Regions from separate parts of the Klebsiella sp. WP3-W18-ESBL-02 genome, predicted to be linked through region 3. Evidence: predicted binding sites of a transcription regulator. Region 3 holds the regulator's gene; each other region holds the start of a gene.
What was found. The regulator LexA, encoded in region 3, represses DNA repair genes until DNA is damaged. The targets are predictions, from matches to a motif close to TNCTGTATGTACATACAGNA.
Positions count from the first base shown of each region.

Region 1 (4,787 bases), on a different replicon from region 3:
ACTTAATCCCTACATGGGCCCTAATATGTTCACTAAGATAAAAAACTTGAGCTATGTTGTGTTGCTGAGGACTTAAAGTTCTGCTCTGTAAGTAAGAAAGGCCCGCTGATTAAGCAGGCCTTTCATGTCGACGTACGGCCTTAACTTATTTCTTGGCATAATCTACCAGAAAGTTACCGATAAAAATGCAAGCCAGAAACATTAACTGGAACATGATGATTATTGACAGATGAACGTGGTCCATGATCAACAAAGGGAATATGGTCAGTGTTGAACCTAAAAAGAACCAGCTACCGATTTTCTTTATATTCTCTGGCCATAAGTGTTGTGGCACCTGCTTCCGACGGAGATAGGACACAACAACTTTTAGAATCCATTGTTTTGGTTTGAGCATGGATCGCACTCAAAAGATTTTTTTCATGTTTTCTTTGACTGTGTTTCCACCAGATGCAGGTTTCTGTTCAGAGGACTTACCTCCGTTCGCCACTGCCGGTATATCTTTCAGCGTGCTTAAGCCCAGCATCTTATCTGTCAGCAACTGTAGTTCCTGAATGGAAACGGGCGGTTCAGGCATACTCGATAACAACTTCACAAATCTTGCATCGAGGTCGTGTATCGCGCAGCCGGCAATCACCAGTTCTCTCAACAGTGAATTACGTCTACGCGTCGACACTTCACCTAGAATGCTCATCAGTAACCCGGCGTTTACATCGTCGTTAATCTTCAGTGAAAAACGCCGGCGTTCTGACGATCTGGAGAGTTTATCCGGCACCCAGGGATAGGTTTCCTGATCCGTGGTTTTTAAGAGCTCTCCTTCACCTGATAACAGTGCCAACAGACCGGCAAAAAGCCCCACCTGCATCTGACCGGCAAACAAAGATGTCAGCACGGACGGAAGGCGCATATCTATCCGATACATAATGGCCCCGGAAATCGCCGCTGCGCGGAGAAACTCACCGCGCAGAGGTTGTGATGTCCGTTCAATAGTCGCCTGAGCCCGCATATCTGTGGGGTCATCATGGTAAAGGTAAATAGAAAAGTTGCCTGCAGGCACGATTAATCCTCTTTCTGGAAGAGAGCAATTTCGCGCGCCAGGGCCAACTGAGGTTCAGAGATAACTTCTACGCGCTCTTTCGCCAGTGGCCATGCGCTCCGAATAGCATTTTCAATCAGTGTTGCACCGCCGCCAGTCAGCAGCACGCGGTTAACGTTGCGGAAGTTAGTCAGTTCACTAACGATACGAACTCCCAGCGATTCGATTGCTTCTTCAATTTTGTCAACGACATAGTCAATTCTTGAAGCATCATTAATGATGCTGTTAAGAAATGCACGATCTTTTCTGCTGCGGATAACCTTATCAGCAATGAGCGGGCTGGTTTCAGTATCTGCAGTACGCAATGCCGCTTGAGCTGCACGGGTGACCTGAGATACGCCAATCGATGGATTACCATGAATTGCGCTGATATCTTCAAATTTACCCACTATCACACCGGCATCAAGCGTTGTTCCACCAAGATCGATAATCAGCGTTGTTTCGCCAGCACCGGGTTGAATCTCTGACAGGCGGCTGAACGCTGCAGGTAGAGACTCCGGCATAACTATGACATCACGAACCGTAAACACTTCCCCCTTATTCAGGGAAATACTACGCAGCAGATTAGCTTTTTTGCGCGCAATATTATCTTCGTTCTTCTGACAGTCCTGATCATAGTATTCGCTGAGTGGCAGCGTCACTGTCAGCATCACATCCTGCGGTTGTAGCCCACAGTTCAGCAGCGCGTGATGTACCGCCAGCAGATTCAAATCACCATATTGATATTCGACATTGGTAGTCGACACGGCATCGCGGCTAACGCTATCCCATGAATATTTCATTGTGCCAATCAGGTAGTTAAACGCCCCTCCGAAATCAGCCACTTTCCAGCCATGTCGGAATGAGTTTGGTGATACCACGGTTTTCATCTCACCATCTTCAAACCATGCCAGCTTAACGTTTGTAGAACCATCATCGCAGTAAACATTCATCATTTTGAACCCTTTGTTTTGCTCAATTTGAGCATAACAATACACCACATACAGATTAGGTCAACTTATTTAGCTCAGATTGAGTAGAACAAAAAGCCATTAACGACAAAAACACCATTTGAAGGTGATTTATTTTTCTCAATTTGAGCAACTTACGGTGCGATTGATTTTTGGTTTGTCGCTTATATACTGTATATAAATACAGTTGTTTTTTTTTGAGGTTGAACATGTTGCTCATTATCACGCCGGTTGCAAATCCAGCACGCCAGACAAGCCCCCTATTCATTGAACGATGCCCTGCCGGTTTTCCCAGCCCAGCGGCTGATTACACCGAGTCAGAGCTGGACCTTAATGAGTACTGTATTCGTCATCCCAGCGCGACTTACTTTGTGCGCGCCCTTGGGGACTCCATGACTGAGCTTGGTCTACACAGTGGGGATCTGATGATCGTGGATAAATCTGAACGTGCTGAACACGGTGACATCGTCATCGCAGAAGTGGATGGAGAATTCACGGTGAAGCAGCTGCTCTTAAGACCTCGTTTAGCTCTGCACCCCATGAATGCGGCGTATCCCACCCTATACCCTGATCCTGACCAGCTGCAGATATTCGGCGTCGTTACCGCATTCATCCACAAAACCAGAGAAACAAATTGATGTCCTCGATGTTCGCACTGGCGGATGTGAATAGCTTCTATGCCTCCTGTGAAGGCGTTTTCAGGCCAGACCTGCGTGGTAAGCCTATTTGCGTGCTGGCTAACAACGACGGTGTGGTGATAGCCAGGAACGGGCCTGCGAAGAAATTGGGTATAAAGATGGGCACTCCGTGGTTCCAGCTAAAAAGCATGCATTTCAGTGAGAAAATACACGTTTTTTCAAGTAATTATGAACTTTATGCAAGTCTATCTAATCGAGTCATGGCGAGAATTGAGGAGATGGCGATACGCGCTGAACAGTACTCAATCGACGAATGCTTTCTTACGCTGGAGGGACTGGAGAGCTGTATCAGCTACGAAGATTATGGGCGAAAACTGCGGGAACACGTTCTTAACGGAACGGGGCTAACCATCGGTGTGGGTGGCGGCATTAGCAAGACTTTAGCAAAATCGGCTCAGTGGGCCTCTAAAGAGTGGCCACAATTCGGCGGTGTATTGATGCTTGGCCCCGGTGACTGGCGGAGAACAGAAAAGTTATTATCACTGCAGCCTGTCAGTGAAGTCTGGGGGGTTGGCAGCCGTATTTCTAAAAAGCTGGCCACAATGGGGATCACTACTGCACTGCAGCTGGCGCGGGCAAATCCTGTTTTTATCCGGCGTAATTTCAATGTGGTACTAGAGAGAACTGTCCGGGAGCTGAATGGGGAGTCCTGTATCGCTCTGGAAGACGCTCCAGCACCGAAACAGCAGATTGTATGCAGCAGGTCATTCGGAGAGCGTATAACGACGTATGAGGCGATGAGACAGGCTGTTTGCCAGTATGCTGAACGAGCAGCGGAAAAATTGCGTGGCGAACGGCAGTATTGTCGCCAAGTAGCTGTTTTTATCAAAACATCTCCGTTTGCCGCCGAGCCTTACTACGGGAACGTGGCCAGCGAGAAGCTGATGGCACCAACCAGAGACACCCGCGATATCATTACAGCCGCAGTTAAATCTCTCGATCGCATTTGGACCGATGGGCATCGATATGCGCGCGCAGGTGTCATGCTCAATGATTTTACGCCGACTGGCGTTGCGCAGTTGAACTTGTTCGACGATGTGCAACCTCATGCCCGAAGTGACCAACTGATGCAGGTGCTTGATAAAATCAATAACTCCGGTACCGGAAAGGTCTGGTTTGCTGGTCGTGGAATTGCGCCTGAATGGCAGATGAAACGCGAGCTTTTGTCACCTGCGTACACAACCCGGTGGAGCGATATACCAGTAGCCAGGCTGTAAAACATTCTTGCCCTTAGAGAACGCCGGTAGTGCTCGCCGCAGTCTCACGTCCCGAGCGTAGCGAGTTAGTGAGCGAGGAAGCACCAAGGCACCAGTGCCAACATGAACCACTTAACGCACCGATACTGTCAGAGAGGTTTGCTGAGTTATCCACATATCCACCTGATATTTTTATAAGATCTTTTTTAAATATGTTTTTAGATCTTCTTTTTAGAGGTCGCTCCAGCCCTTTAAATATGCGGCTTTCAGCCCTGTTGATGTGACAAATCACCCTTTCACTGTGACGATTTGCCCTCAGAACGGCCCTTTTTTCGTGACAATCTGCCCTCAACCCTGTGACAAATTGCCCTCAGGATCTGCGTAAAATCACAGAGTTATCCCAATCAGTTGACACTTCCGCTCACACTGTGACAGGATTGAATCCTGTCACATAAATCATGGTCAGGTCATGACGGATATTGCGCTGATAAATCAAAAAAACCGGAAGAACAGCCCCCGTATTGTTCAGTCGAATGAACTTACTGAAGCTGCCTACAGCCTTTCTCGCGATCAGAAGCGGATGCTGTATCTGTTTGTTAATCAGATAAGAAAATCTGACGGCACACTGCAGGAACATGATGGTATTTGCGAGATTCAGGTAGCCCATTACGCCGCTACGTTTGGCCTGACTTCAGCTGAAGCTAGTAAGGATATACGGCAGGCTCTGAAAGGCTTCAGTGGCAAAGAGGTTGTATTTTACCGACCAGAAGAGGATGCCGCTGGCGAGAAGGGTTACGAGTCTTTTCCTTGGTTTATTAAACGCGCTCATAGCCCATCTCGCGGCACCTAC
Region 1 is NZ_AP021974.1:47,160-51,946, forward strand. It holds gene H7R56_RS26445 (hypothetical protein) at 1-6, shown strand, start outside; gene H7R56_RS26450 (plasmid partitioning/stability family protein) at 404-1,054, opposite strand; gene parM (plasmid segregation protein ParM domain-containing protein) at 1,057-2,025, opposite strand; gene umuD (translesion error-prone DNA polymerase V autoproteolytic subunit) at 2,253-2,681, shown strand; gene umuC (translesion error-prone DNA polymerase V subunit UmuC) at 2,690-3,958, shown strand; gene repE (replication initiation protein RepE) at 4,407-4,787, shown strand, end outside.
Region 1: a site for LexA is predicted at 2,213-2,232, ahead of umuD (translesion error-prone DNA polymerase V autoproteolytic subunit). Genes of this name have one in related genera too.

Region 2 (4,787 bases), 1.9 Mb from region 3:
CGGAACAGCTACGCCGCGCAAGCTGCGTAGAGATTGATGGTCAGGACGGTACGTTTTGCCCGATTGATCTGATCCGCCTGGGGCTCAACTAATCAGCCCCCCTGTTCTCACCGCGTTAAACGGTGAAAGCACGCCCATTAAGGCCGCTCAGCGTGGCCTTAATGGCAGCCCGCTATCTGGCAACCGGCAGATCCGTATAGCGCGTTGTGTAGCCAGGAGACAGCATCGCTCGCTTCATTGCCCATGCCTGTTCAATTCCTTTACCAGCAAAACCAATGTGCCCCCGTCCCGAGTGATTAATACTATCGATAACTTGCATCAACGCGTGCCCGTTAGCCTGCGGCGGATGAGGGTCAAACAAGTTAAGCTGCGCTACGCCCTGGCTGAAAAAATCGCTTAGCATCACCCCCGCCTTCATATAACGAAAACCCTCGCGCCAGACGGTGTCCAGCGAACGGGTCGCTGCACGAATAATATCTCGGGTGTCACAGGTCGGAACGGCCAGCCTGCCGCTAGACTGCGGCGCGTAAAATACCTCATTTACCGCATGCGGGCTGGTGCGCATAAACAGACTAATCACACAACAGTACTGCCTTTCCGCACGCAGTTTCTCCGCTGCGCGTTCAGCATAAGCACAAACAACCTGATGCATTTCATCGTAGTCCGTGATGCGGTGGCTAAACGAACGGCTATAGATAATTTGCTGCTTAATAGGCGCAAACTCCTCAAGCGCCAGGCAAGACTCGCCGCGCAGCTCCCGCACCGTACGCTCCATCACCACGTTAAAATGCTGGCGAATCACCCATGTTGACGTGTCAGCAAGCTGCAATGCTGTCTCAATGCCCATCAGTTCGAGTTTTTTACGCGTGCGACGCCCGACTCCCCAGACTTCATGTGCCGGGAGCAGCGCCAGCAGCTTGCGCTGGCGCTCTGTCGCTGAAAGATCCACCACGCCATGGGTTTTACGCCAGGTTTTAGCGGCCAGGTTCGCCAGTTTGGCGAGGGTTTTGGTTGGCCCGATCCCCACGCCGACCGTCAGCCCGGTATGCTTCTGCACCGTTTCGCGTATCTGGTGGCCAAATGATTCCAGCGAACGGCAGCCCGACAGATCGATAAACGCTTCATCAATAGAATAAATCTCGACATTCGGCACGAACGCCAGCAGCGTCTGCATGACCCGATGGCTAAGATCGGCATACAGCGCGTAGTTTGAGCTAAAAACGGTTACTCCCTGACGGCGCAGCTCATCCTTAATTTTAAAATACGGCGCAGCCATCTTGATGCCGAGCGCTTTTGCCTCTGCCGAGCGCGAAATAATGCACCCATCGTTATTGGACACCACGACCACTGGTTTACCCTGGAGATCGGGGCGAAAGACCGTCTCACAGGAAGCATAGAAATTGTTAACATCAACCAGCGCGAACATATTTATGGGCTTTTAAACTAAAGGTCACGACGCCGAAGATTTGCAGCTCCTCTTCCGCGTGAAAAACAATCGGCGCATAGCGAGCATTATGCGCAACCAGCTGAACCGATGGCCGGATTCGCAGCTCTTTAACCGTAAACTCCCCCGCCACCGCCGCCACCACGATGTCGCCATGGCAGGCTTTTAGTGAGCGATCCACGACCAGCAGGTCGCCATCACCGATCCCCGCGCCAATCATCGAATCCCCGCTCACCCGGATAAAATAGGTCGCACTGGGATGCTTGACCACCAGCGCAGTCAGATCCAGACTTTCTTCCACATAATCCTGCGCCGGGCTAGGAAAACCGCAGGGAACCCGCTCTAAGAACAGCGGCAGTTTGACAGGGGGTTCGGGTTTAGAGAGATAAGGCACCTTCATATTCAACCACTCAATAACACTGTTTATATATACAGTATTATAGGACACATAAAAAGATCAAGTCATCCCGTGCCCCACGGCGTGAACCTATTGAAGACGAACAACATTTACCGCGTGGCAACGACCATCGGCGGGTCAGTCGGCGCTGTCGTGCAAAACATGCTGGCATTCGTCGCCGTAATCCGTACCATACACGCCACACATTCGCTGATTCGCCGTCAGCGCGGGACAGCGCTTTTATCGTAAATCAAATGGACTGGAAGACGCTGTAGTGGGCCTGAGTTTCCATTTAGATTTCTGAGTAACTATTAAATGCAACAAAATCAAGAAATTAGCAAAAAAGAACAATACAATCTGAACAAATTACAGAAGCGTCTGCGTCGTAACGTGGGCGAAGCCATCGCCGACTTCAACATGATTGAAGATGGCGACCGTATTATGGTCTGCCTGTCCGGCGGCAAAGACAGCTACACGATGCTGGAAATTCTGCGCAACCTGCAGCAGAGCGCGCCGATCAGCTTCAGCCTGGTGGCGGTCAACCTCGACCAGAAGCAGCCGGGCTTCCCGGAGCATATTCTGCCGGAATACCTTGAGAAGCTGGGCGTCGAGTACAAAATTGTCGAAGAGAACACCTACGGCATCGTGAAAGAGAAGATCCCGGAAGGCAAAACCACCTGCTCGCTGTGCTCTCGCCTGCGCCGCGGTATTCTCTATCGGACAGCCACCGAACTGGGTGCGACGAAAATTGCCCTCGGCCATCACCGCGATGACATTCTGCAAACCCTATTCCTGAACATGTTCTACGGCGGGAAAATGAAAGGGATGCCGCCGAAGCTGATGAGCGATGACGGCAAACATATCGTTATCCGCCCGCTGGCCTACTGTCGTGAAAAAGACATCGAGCGCTTCTCCGAAGCGAAAGCGTTCCCGATCATTCCATGTAACCTGTGTGGTTCGCAGCCGAACCTGCAGCGTCAGGTGATTGGCGATATGCTGCGTGACTGGGATAAACGCTATCCTGGCCGTATTGAGACCATGTTCAGCGCGATGCAGAACGTGGTACCGTCGCACCTGTGCGATACCAGCCTGTTTGACTTCAAAGGACTGACCCGCGGTTCTGAAGTGGTTGACGGCGGTGACCTGGCGTTTGATCGGGAAGAGCTGCCGCTACAGCCGATGGGCTGGCAGCCGGAAGAAGAAGACGGCCAGCTGGACGAGCTGCGTCTGAACGTGGTCGAAGTGAAGTAAGCGATTTAGCGTCTCAGGCTGCGGCCTGAGACGCTGATTCAAGCGGTTATTTCAGCAGACGCGCACGGCACGCTTTGCCTTTGATTTTCCCTTTCTGCAACAGTTTCCAGGCCTGATGGGCCACGCCTTCGCGCACCGCCACGTAGACATGCGCCGGGTGCACGTCAATTTTCCCGATATCCGCAGCCACCAGCCCCACGTCACCGGTTAATGCGCCCAGCACGTCGCCCGCGCGCATCTTGGCCTTTTTACCGCCGTCGATGCACAGCGTCATCATTTCCGGCGCCAGCGGCGTCACGCGCGTTTTGGCCGGTTCCGGCATCCAGTTCAGCTTTAATTGCAGCATTTCGGCCAGGATATTGGCGCGCTGCGCCTCTTCCGGCGCGCAGAAACTTACCGCCAGCCCGCTGTTACCCGCGCGGGCGGTACGGCCAATACGGTGAACATGCACTTCCGGATCCCACGCCAGCTCGTAGTTCACCACCATCGCCAGCGATTTGATGTCCAGCCCGCGAGCCGCGACGTCAGTTGCCACCAGAATACGCGCGCTGCCGTTGGCAAAGCGCACCAGCGTCTGATCGCGGTCGCGCTGTTCAAGGTCGCCGTGTAAGGCGATCGTGCTCTGCCCTGCGGCATTCAGCTCCTCAAACACGGCCTGGCAATCTTTTTTGGTATTACAAAACACGACGCAGGATGCTGGCTGATGCTGGCTCAGCAGCTGCTGTAAGAGTGCAATTTTACCGTGGCGCGGCACATCAAAGAACTGTTGCTCTACCGCCGGTAATGCATCAACGCTGTCGATTTCGATTGTCTCCGGCGAGCGCTGCACGCGGCCGCTGATGGCGGCAATGGCCTCCGGCCAGGTGGCGGAGAACAGCAGCGTCTGGCGAGACGCGGGCGCAAAGCGGATCACCTCATCCATCGCATCGCTAAAGCCCATATCCAGCATGCGGTCCGCTTCATCCATCACCAGCGTATGCAGGGCATCCAGCGAAACGGTGCCCTTTTGCAGGTGATCCAGCAGGCGGCCCGGCGTCGCCACAATAATATGCGGCGCGTGCTGTAAGGAATCCCGCTGTGCGCCGAACGGCTGACCGCCGCACAGCGTCAGCACCTTAATATTCGGCAGATAGCGGGCCAGTCGACGAATTTCACCAGCGACCTGATCGGCCAGCTCACGCGTGGGGCACAGCACCAGCGATTGGGTCTGGAACAGGCTGGCATCAACGTGCTGGAGCAGGCCGAGACCAAACGCCGCCGTTTTACCGCTGCCGGTTTTTGCCTGCACGCGCACGTCCTTCCCGGCCAGAATTGCCGGCAGCGACGCGGCCTGAACCGGCGTCATAGAGAGATAGCCCAGATCGTTCAGATTATCGAGCTGGGCGGCAGGAAGGGCATTCAGGGTGGCAAAAGCGGTCACAATATTTTCTCGCGAATTAGGGGGCTAACGGTCAGCAGGCGCGTATCGTCGCAGATCTCGCCGCGGGATGCGACAAATTAATCGGCGGGTGCGGTCAGGCCGCGGAAAAAGGACAAAAAAAAGCCGACTATTCTAAGCCGGCGTCGTACGAATCAATTGTGCTATGCAGTAATTCAAAAAAAGGAAGTAAGACAATATGGAGCGCAACGCCCATCGCTTGACGTTGCATTCACCTGCGAGATCGATATTGCCTCGATTGGCATACCGTTTTATTG
Region 2 is NZ_AP021972.1:2,838,082-2,842,868, forward strand. It holds gene ydfZ (putative selenium delivery protein YdfZ) at 1-92, shown strand, start outside; gene umuC (translesion error-prone DNA polymerase V subunit UmuC) at 173-1,426, opposite strand; gene umuD (translesion error-prone DNA polymerase V autoproteolytic subunit) at 1,410-1,844, opposite strand; gene ttcA (tRNA 2-thiocytidine(32) synthetase TtcA) at 2,157-3,092, shown strand; gene dbpA (ATP-dependent RNA helicase DbpA) at 3,139-4,512, opposite strand.
Region 2: a site for LexA is predicted at 1,862-1,881, ahead of umuD (translesion error-prone DNA polymerase V autoproteolytic subunit). Genes of this name have one in related genera too.

Region 3 (4,787 bases):
TCTCGACTTCGAACTTATTCATCTGCAGAGCATGGTCGATAAGCTCGCTGGCGGTGGCTTTCGGCGCGGTGGCATCCGGTGAATACGGCGCATTGCGCATCAGTGCCAGGTAGCATTCTACCTGCTGCGTCAGCTGCTCGCGGGTGAGCGAACGCTGGCGCGAGGCCAGCAGCGCGGTGCAGCACAGGTTCATCGCGTTCGCCGCACCGGCGTTGTTAATACGCACCATCAGCTCGCCTGCCAGCTTGTTGACGGTCGGCGTCAGCCATGCCGGACGCACGGCTTCGATTGGGTCGATAGACTCGCGCCATTCCGGCACGTGGTGGTTCAGGTAGGTCATCAGCGGCATCGGTTCGCCGAAGTTGACATAGCCCTGGCCGAGGTTGCGCAGCTTGCTCAGCCCGCGCAGCATCTGCGGCAGGCTCTCTTTTTCTTTCGTCGCGCCGCGCAGCTCTTTGGCGTAGGTACCCACTTCCATCACGTGCTCGTAGCCGATGTAAATCGGCACCAGGGTGATAGGTCGGGAACCGCCGCGCAGCATCGCCTGAATGGTCATCGACAGGGTGCCGGTTTTCGGGTCCAGCAGACGGCCGGTACGCGAGCGCCCGCCTTCCACGAAGTACTCGACGGAATAGCCGCGGCTGAACAGCTCGCCAAGGTATTCACGGAACACGGTGGAGTAAAGCTTGTTACCCTTAAAGGTACGGCGAATAAAGAACGCGCCCAGACGACGGAAAATCGGACCGGCTGGCCAGAAGTTCAGGTTGATACCGGCGGCAATATGCGGCGGCACCAGGCCCTGATGATAGAGCACGTAAGAGAGCAGCAGGTAGTCCATGTGGCTACGGTGGCAGGGCACATAGACAATTTCATGGCCGTCGTGCGCCAGCTGGCGTACGCGCTCGGCGTTATGGACGTTAATGCCCTGGTACAGACGGTTCCAGGTGAAGCTGAGGATACGGTCAGTCAGGCGAATCATCTCGTAGGAGAAGTTAGCCGCAATCTCTTCCATTAGCGCAATCGCATTCTGCTGTGCTTTTTCATGGGAGATTTTTTTGCTGCGCGCTTCATCTTCGACCGCTTTCGCAATGGCTTTCGAAGCCAGCAGCTTTTTGAACAGGTCGTGACGTGCCGGCAGGCGCGGGCCAACCGCAGCCAGGCGCTGACGGGCAAAGTGCATGCGGGCAACGCGTGCTAGCTTCTGGGCGATGATTTTATCGGTGCCGTGTTCGTCGGCCATGCGGCGCAGCGACACAGACGGCGAGAAGCGCACGAAGCTATCGCGACCAAGCCAGGAGACGGCGAAGAATTTCTGGAAGCCGTTGAGCATACGCAGCGGCGGATTTTCCTCGCCTTTTTCGCGGCCCGGAGAGCGCCCGAACATCACGGAAACCGGCACCATTTGCACATCCAGGTCCGGATTGCTGCGGTGCAGATCGAGATAGTCGTGGAACAGCTTGATCGACTCTTCCTTTGGCGTGTAGTAAGTGAACACGCGCGGGCCGCCGTGAATAAACACGTAGCGCGGCAGCAGAGTGCCGTCGATTTCCAACGGTTCAAGCGGATCGGGTAAATCATGCGCCAGGCACTGGGCGCGCAGCGTCAGCAAGTCGGCCTTAGAGTTATAAGGCAGGACGTACATAATCGGGCGCGACGTATCGAGCCCCAGTTCCTGGGCAGGTTCTGCCGGAATAGACTTGCTTTTTACCAGTACGCTTAATGGTAAATTCAGTAATTTGTAGTAAATTCGTGGCCAGCCGGACATAAACGATGTAAAGCCTCTGGTTAATCATGCAAATGCGCGGCAAGAATATCAGAAAGTCAGCAGAATTTCTGTTCTACCGCTGCATAACTCGCATTGTCATTGACGTAATAACAAAAAAGGTTCTTGAGATGGCCAATAATACCACCGGGCTCACCCGAATCATCAAAGCAGCGGGCTATTCCTGGAAAGGATTTCGCGCGGCGTGGATCAACGAAGCCGCATTCCGCCAGGAGGGCGTCGCGTCGGTGCTGGCGATTATCATCGCCTGCTGGTTGGATGTCGATGCGATTACCCGCGTGCTGCTTATCGGTTCCGTCCTGTTGGTGATGATAGTGGAAATTCTCAATAGTGCGCTGGAAGCCGTAGTCGATCGCATTGGCTCGGAGTATCACGAACTGTCCGGACGGGCAAAAGACATGGGGTCGGCGGCGGTGCTGCTGGCGATTTTTGTCGCGCTGATCACTTGGGGCATGCTGCTGTGGGCGCATTTCCACTAAAGCTGTGAAAACTGCCTGATTTCGTGCGTTTTATGGTTTCAAAATAGACACTAGCTGTATATACTCACAGCATAACTGTATATACACCCAGGGGGCGGAATGAAAGCGTTAACGACCAGGCAGCAAGAGGTGTTTGATCTCATCCGGGATCATATCAGCCAGACGGGCATGCCGCCGACGCGTGCGGAAATTGCTCAGCGCTTGGGGTTCCGTTCCCCGAACGCGGCTGAAGAGCACCTGAAAGCGCTGGCGCGTAAAGGTGTCATTGAGATTGTATCCGGCGCTTCTCGCGGTATCCGCCTGCTGGTGGAAGAAGAAGAGGGCCTGCCGCTGGTGGGCCGCGTCGCGGCGGGTGAGCCGTTGCTGGCGCAGCAGCATATCGAAGGTCATTATCAGGTCGATCCCTCGCTGTTTAAACCCAGCGCCGACTTCCTGCTTCGCGTCAGCGGCATGTCGATGAAAGACATCGGTATTATGGACGGCGACCTCCTTGCCGTGCATAAAACGCAGGACGTGCGTAACGGCCAGGTTGTGGTCGCGCGCATTGATGAAGAAGTGACGGTGAAACGCCTGAAAAAACAGGGTAACGTCGTCGAACTGCTGCCGGAAAACAGCGAATTTAAACCTATCGTGGTCGATCTGCGCCAGCAGAATTTCTCGATCGAAGGACTGGCCGTTGGCGTTATTCGCAACGGCGAATGGCTGTAACACCCGCTTTCTCATGACGGCGATACGCCCCGTATCGCCGTCTTTTTCCTTTCTGGTCGACACTCATGCCGCTACTTACCTCCGCCGATAAGGCCCTGTGGCGCCTTGCGCTACCCATGATTTTCTCCAACATTACCGTCCCGTTGCTCGGGCTGGTGGACACCGCCGTGATTGGTCATCTCGATAGCCCTGTTTATCTGGGCGGGGTGGCGATTGGCGCGACCGCGACCAGCTTCCTGTTTATGCTGCTGCTGTTTTTGCGCATGAGCACGACCGGTCTGACGGCACAGGCGTTTGGTGCGAAGGATCCGCAGGCGCTGGCTCGCGCGCTGGTGCAGCCGCTCATGCTGGCGCTGGGGGCCGGGCTGCTGATTATTCTGCTGAAAACGCCGCTGATCAATCTGGCGCTCTCCATCGTTGGCGGCAGCGGCGAGGTGCTGGAGCAGGCGCGGCGTTTTCTGACCATCCGCTGGCTCAGCGCCCCCGCGGCGCTGGCTAACCTTGTGCTGCTGGGCTGGCTGCTGGGCGTACAGTACGCTCGTGCGCCGGTTGTTTTACTGGTGGTGGGCAATGTCCTGAATATCGTGCTCGACCTATGGCTGGTGATGGGGCTGCACATGAGCGTACAGGGGGCGGCGCTGGCGACGGCGCTTGCCGAATACGCCACGCTGCTGGTCGGGCTGGTGATGGTCCGCAAGGTGCTGGTGATGCGGGGCATCAGTTGGCTGATGCTGAAAAACGCCTGGCGCGGCAACATTCGCCGTCTGCTGGCGCTGAACCGCGACATTATGCTGCGTTCCCTGCTGTTACAGCTGTGCTTTGGTGCGGTGACCGTTTTCGGTGCGCGCCTCGGCGGCGACGTGGTGGCGGTAAACGCGGTGCTGATGACCATGCTGACGTTTACAGCCTATGCGCTGGACGGCTTTGCCTACGCGGTGGAGGCCCATTCCGGGCAGGCTTTCGGGGCGCGCGATGGCAGCAAGCTGCTGGAGGTCTGGCACGCCGCATGCCGTCAGGCGGGCGTGGTCGCGCTGGCCTTTGCGCTGGTGTACGCGCTGCTGGGGCAACAGATTGTCGCGCTGTTAACGTCGCTACCTGAACTGCAGCAGCTTGCCGATCGCTATGTGCTCTGGCAGGTTGTGCTGCCGGCGATCGGCGTGTGGTGCTATTTGCTGGACGGGATGTTTATCGGCGCAACGCGCGGCGCTGAAATGCGAAACAGTATGGCGGTGGCCGCCTTAGGCTTTGCGCTAACGCTGCTGGCGCTGCCGCTGCTCGGCAACCACGGGCTGTGGCTGGCGCTGGCTGTATTCCTCGCGCTGCGCGGGCTGTCGCTGGCGTATATCTGGCGTCGCCATTGGCGAAACAATAGCTGGTTTTCCTGAGAAATGGTTAAAGATTCCGAATAGTGAAATGAACCCAGAATGACTGACTACAATTAACCTCACGCTTAGCGAAAAAGAACGTGTCTCTTTCGCTATTCACTCACTGACGATCGAGGATTCGACGATGAATAAAGACGAAATCGGCGGTAACTGGAAACAGGTTAAAGGTAAAGTGAAAGAGCAATGGGGCAAACTCACCGACGATGATATGACGGTGATCGAAGGCAAACGCGACCAGCTGGTCGGTAAAATTCAGGAACGCTACGGATACGCGAAAGATCAGGCAGAAAAAGAGGTCGACAGCTGGGATAAACGCCACAATATCCGCTGGTAACGCGCTTCTCCTGCCCGGAGTACACGGATGTACTCCCCCCGCTAATCGCTCGGTTAGCGGGCCTTTTTCTTCAACTGAATGGTATGGTCGTGATGACA
Region 3 is NZ_AP021972.1:4,762,223-4,767,009, reverse strand. It holds gene plsB (glycerol-3-phosphate 1-O-acyltransferase PlsB) at 1-1,765, opposite strand, end outside; gene H7R56_RS22875 (diacylglycerol kinase) at 1,894-2,262, shown strand; gene lexA (transcriptional repressor LexA) at 2,362-2,970, shown strand; gene dinF (MATE family efflux transporter DinF) at 3,036-4,355, shown strand; gene H7R56_RS22860 (CsbD family protein) at 4,480-4,689, shown strand; gene zur (zinc uptake transcriptional repressor Zur) at 4,743-4,787, opposite strand, start outside.